DNA from 2 places in the Paenibacillus sp. JT22N12 genome. Region 1 is predicted to be linked to the other one. Evidence: riboswitches for the same ligand, from Rfam matches in the RefSeq annotation. Region 1 holds a riboswitch; the other holds the start of a gene.
The links. Region 1 has a riboswitch for cyclic di-AMP ahead of AC0YOA_RS35705 (ubiquitin-like domain-containing protein). Riboswitches for the same ligand answer to the same signal wherever they lie in the genome.
Positions count from the first base shown of each region.

Region 2: another riboswitch for cyclic di-AMP. It lies ahead of AC0YOA_RS35250 (APC family permease); the one in region 1 lies ahead of AC0YOA_RS35705 (ubiquitin-like domain-containing protein).

Region 1 is NZ_JBWDNU010000020.1:58,499-60,691, forward strand. It holds gene AC0YOA_RS35705 (ubiquitin-like domain-containing protein) at 43-1,191, opposite strand; cyclic di-AMP (ydaO/yuaA leader) riboswitch at 1,432-1,634, opposite strand; gene AC0YOA_RS35710 (TatD family hydrolase) at 1,807-2,193, opposite strand, start outside.
Region 2 is NZ_JBWDNU010000019.1:62,468-64,660, forward strand. It holds gene AC0YOA_RS35250 (APC family permease) at 1-950, opposite strand, end outside; cyclic di-AMP (ydaO/yuaA leader) riboswitch at 1,085-1,245, opposite strand; gene AC0YOA_RS35255 (polysaccharide deacetylase family protein) at 1,456-2,193, opposite strand, start outside.

The sequences.
Region 1 (2,193 bases):
ATGAATGAGGTAAACCCTTATTAAAGGAGTTAAGTCCCAAGGTTAAATTGCCTCCGGCTTATTCGGCCCGAGCACATAAACTGTGTATCCTCGTTTGAGACCAAACTTCTCAGCATAAGACTCACTTTCAAAATAAACATCGATTTTTTTGCCTTTGACGGCACTGCCCGTATCTTCCGCTCTGCGGAAACCGATACCCTCAATGTAGACCCACCAGCCGATGGGAATAACCTTCGGGTCAACCGCGATAGTTCTTCCCTCTTGAACCGTCGCACCTGATGCCGTTATCCCATATTGCGGATGACTCTTTGACTTGCCCGTTGATGAAACGCCCGCAGCGTAAGCGGTCAGCGTTACATTCTTCAAAATCTGTTTAGGCTTCAGCTTGTCGCCCCGCTTGGTCGTTACTGTAGAAGAGCCCGCCTTCGCCGAGAGCGTAACTACATTCGTTTCCGGTTTCTTGGTACCGACAGCCACCACTTTATCGACCGACTCCGCTTTCGTCAGCTTGGTAACCATAATCTGGGACACAAGCACCCCATCCGCATATACGTTCTCAAACTGTTTGACTACTTTGCCTTCATTGCCGTTCTGAATAAGCTTCAGTTTGCCCTGCTCGAGCTTGGGGTCTTCCTTCTTCACGACCGAAAAGGGAACAGTGTAAGCTTTCTCAGACATTTTCTTCTCGATCCGTGTGACCGTTACACTCATGTTGGACTTCACTCTGTCCTCCAGGGCAGGCCATACTTTATCTTGATTGCGTATCAGTATATCCGCTTGATCGATCACTGCCTTAACCGTTCTTTCTGTCGTGTACAACGTTCTTACCTTGCCGTCTGCCTTCACATGGACCGGTACCGCTTGGTCAATGACGATGCGGTCGCCGTCCTTTATTCCCCCGTTAAGAGGTAAGGACACCTTGTCATACTGCCCTATCGTGATGGCTTGTTCATCCAGTAGGCGTTGAAGGACCCATTGTTTTGTCGAAACAATGGTTTCTTGTCCGTTCACTACTACGGAGACGTGCTTGTCAGCCGTTCCGTACAACAACACCAGAAACATGAAAGTCATAGCGATTGAGATCAGAGCGCTCAGTAATATTAAACGCACGTTCTCATGCTTCCATCGCAATGCGAAAGACATGCTGGATGATCGTTTACCATGGGTATCCTTAAGCTGGAGTGCGCCCACTTCTTCGGTCCTCCTTCATAGCCCCGCCGCCTAGTTACATGATTGCCTTTGACGGTTCTATTGTTTTTGTTGGCGTGATTGCACGCCACTCCTCATTTCCAACCTCGACCTCCATGCTAAACCCTATGTCGTCTTTTTACGCAATATTCAAAATAAAAGAAGCCGACGACGACAGAGGATCTGTTTCGTGGCTTCCCAGATGACGACGGGACATGGATTAAATGCACGAGGTTGATCTCTCTTATAACACTATTACGCTGGCGAGGTTAGCTGTCGGATTCGGGCGAGAGAGTCGCCCTATTCATGGCTGGCATGTCTACCACATGCTTCCATAAAATTCACCCCAAGAAGAATTCAACATTTACTGCCCTTCGTCCGATACGAAGTGTATCAATGTTTGGTTCCCCCGCTCTCCGACTTCGGAGATTAAGCGATATTTTGGAAAAGGAATGCAAGTTTTGAAGCTCTGAGATGAATGATACCGCCTTTTGCTGCTCATTGTAAAGAAGAGATTAATCGCGATTTTAACGAATTTTAAGGAAAATCACGTGAAAAACTGCCAATTTACTGACTCAAAATTAGTTTTTTCACTCGAAATGTCTTGATTGCTGCCTCTTATAGCCCTTTTTCTTTAAAAGCAAAACAATTCTGAGCATTCTCTGTCGTAATTTTCGAGATTTCTTCTACAGATTTCCCTCTAATTTCGGCAACCGTTTCTGCTACAAGACGGACAAAAGCGGGCTCGTTTCGTTTCCCCCTGTAGGGGTGGGGAGCTAAATAAGGAGCATCGGTCTCGATCAAAATACGGTCAAGCGGGACCTGTGCAAGCACCTCTTTGGGAACACGCGCGTTCTTGAATGTGAGCGGTCCACCGAACGAAATATAGAAATTCATGTCGAGGCATTGTTTCGCCGTCTCCCAGCTGCCTGAGAAGCAGTGCATGACTCCGCCCACATCTTTGGCATTCTCCTCTTTCAGTATATGAAGCACGTCCTCATGCGC
Region 2 (2,193 bases), on a different contig from region 1:
TAGGCTGTATTGGCTGCCAGAAACAGAATCAGGGCAGTGACTCCCTGGATGATATAATAAATCACGCCTCTGCCGAAGGTGGAATCGGCGATCTGGGAGACTACGGTTTCCTTCGGATTCGGCGTAATGCCGTACCAGTAGGCGAGAAGGCTGATTCCCACAAACATGGCGCCCAGAATGGCGCCCATCATGATCAGTGTGGCGGCGGCATTGCGATTGGCTGGCTGCTTGAAGTTCGGTATGGCGTTGGACACCGCCTCCACGCCGGTGAGCGCGGAACAGCCGGAGCTGAAGGCCTTCAGAAGCAGGAAAAGACTGATATTCGATACAGCGGCGCCGATTTCCGGAGGATGCGCGTCAACGCCTCCGAGCGCATACTTGATGATTCCCGAAATAATGAGTGCGAAAATCGCGAAGACAAACAAATAAACGGGCATGGCAAGCACGGACGCGGATTCCGTAATTCCGCGCAGGCTGATAATGGTCAAGAACAAAATCATGATGAGTGCAATCAGTACGCGGTGATCATGCAGGGACGGAAAAGCCGATGTAATGGCATCAGTCCCGGCGGATGTGCTGACGGCGACAGTAAGAATGTAATCGACAAGCAGCGAGCCTCCGGCCAGCAGTCCGGTGCGGACGCCCAGATTGTCCTTGGCTACTACATAAGCCCCGCCTCCGGCGGGATAAGCGAAGATCGTTTGCCTGTAAGACAAAATCAGAATCAGGAGAAGACCCAGCACAGCAAGCGAGATGGGGATGGAATACCATACCGCCGCGAAGCCCGCAGCCATCAGAACGATCAGAATTTGTTCCGTCCCGTAAGCGACTGAAGAGAGCGCATCCGAGGACAATACCGCAAGCGCTTTAAGTTTGGTCAGCTTTTCCCCTTCAATTTCCGCACTTTTCATTGGACGTCCGATTAATAACCGTTTGAATCTGCCTACCACTGTGACTTCCCCTTTTAGCTGCATTTTGTTGTGAAGCAAATGATCCTATCCCTTATTTCAAGCATAAAAAAAGCCGCAGAAAGTTAGGAGCTTTCCCGGCTTTATCCATAATTGAACATGGTTAAAACAACGATAATTCCTCTTCCGTACGCTTACGAGGTTAGCTGTCGGATTCGGGCGCGAGAGTCGCCCTACACCTTGGCTTGCGCCAGGTGATTCACCCCTGAGACCAGATCAACTGCATCTGCCTCCATGGTTCCCCCGTTTCTGTTTCAGAACTCAGCGATTAAGGATTTTTATGAAATTGAAACTCTTTTCCACGACTTGCTGCTTCACTTACTGAATATTACTCCTTCACTTATTTGTTGTACAGCAACGGAAACTGGAGAATATTTTAGCTCATTACCCTATATAGCGATATAAACGCTTACATAGATCCTATCCTCTTCCTACCAACCTTTTTCGCAGGATATCTTCATTTATGACCTATTATGTTTCCTGCCCATTATTTTTGTCTGGTCAAAAGCGATCTCAACAGCACAGCCGCGGATTTGAGCCTTGGCTTTTTTCTGTACTTGCGCACATCATCGTAAGTCGCCAGGGCAACCTTGGCATCCCTCAGCGCATAAGCGAAATCATCACCCTGCATCAGCTTGTATTCCCATACCCGCTTCTCCCAGGATGGAACAAGGGCGCTCATACGCTCGTCCTCGGCTGCCGGATGAATATAAGTCTCGCAGATTCCCTCGGGAAGATCGTAGAGCTTTGCCAGCATCATTTGCTTGAAGCTCTCATAGGTTTCCCCTTCTTCCACGCCATACGTATGGCTCAGCAGATAATCCGGTATCGGCACGCCGAGCGTATCCGCAAGATGGACCACCTTGCGCAGCGCCTGCTCCGCCCCCCGAATAGACGCCAGAAACTTGTCCCGGGGATCGATCCAGCGGAACAGACGGAATGGCAGGCCGCGCCGGGAGCACTGCCACAGCACCTGCGGCAGATAGCTTCTGCCTGTCGCCAGCCCATAGAGACTTCCCATATGATTATCCGCATGGGAGACCGTCAGACCTGCCTGCTTCACCGCCTCGAACTGCGCCTGCATTTCCCGTACAACCGCCTTCGGATCGGACTGCCGTTCGAAGGCTTCGATGGTGGCGTGCATGCGCCCGTCCGGGCCCTCCAGCGACGGATCGCCGGTCAGGCTTTTCCAGGGCAAAGCGGCGATCTCGCTTGTTAGCGTCAG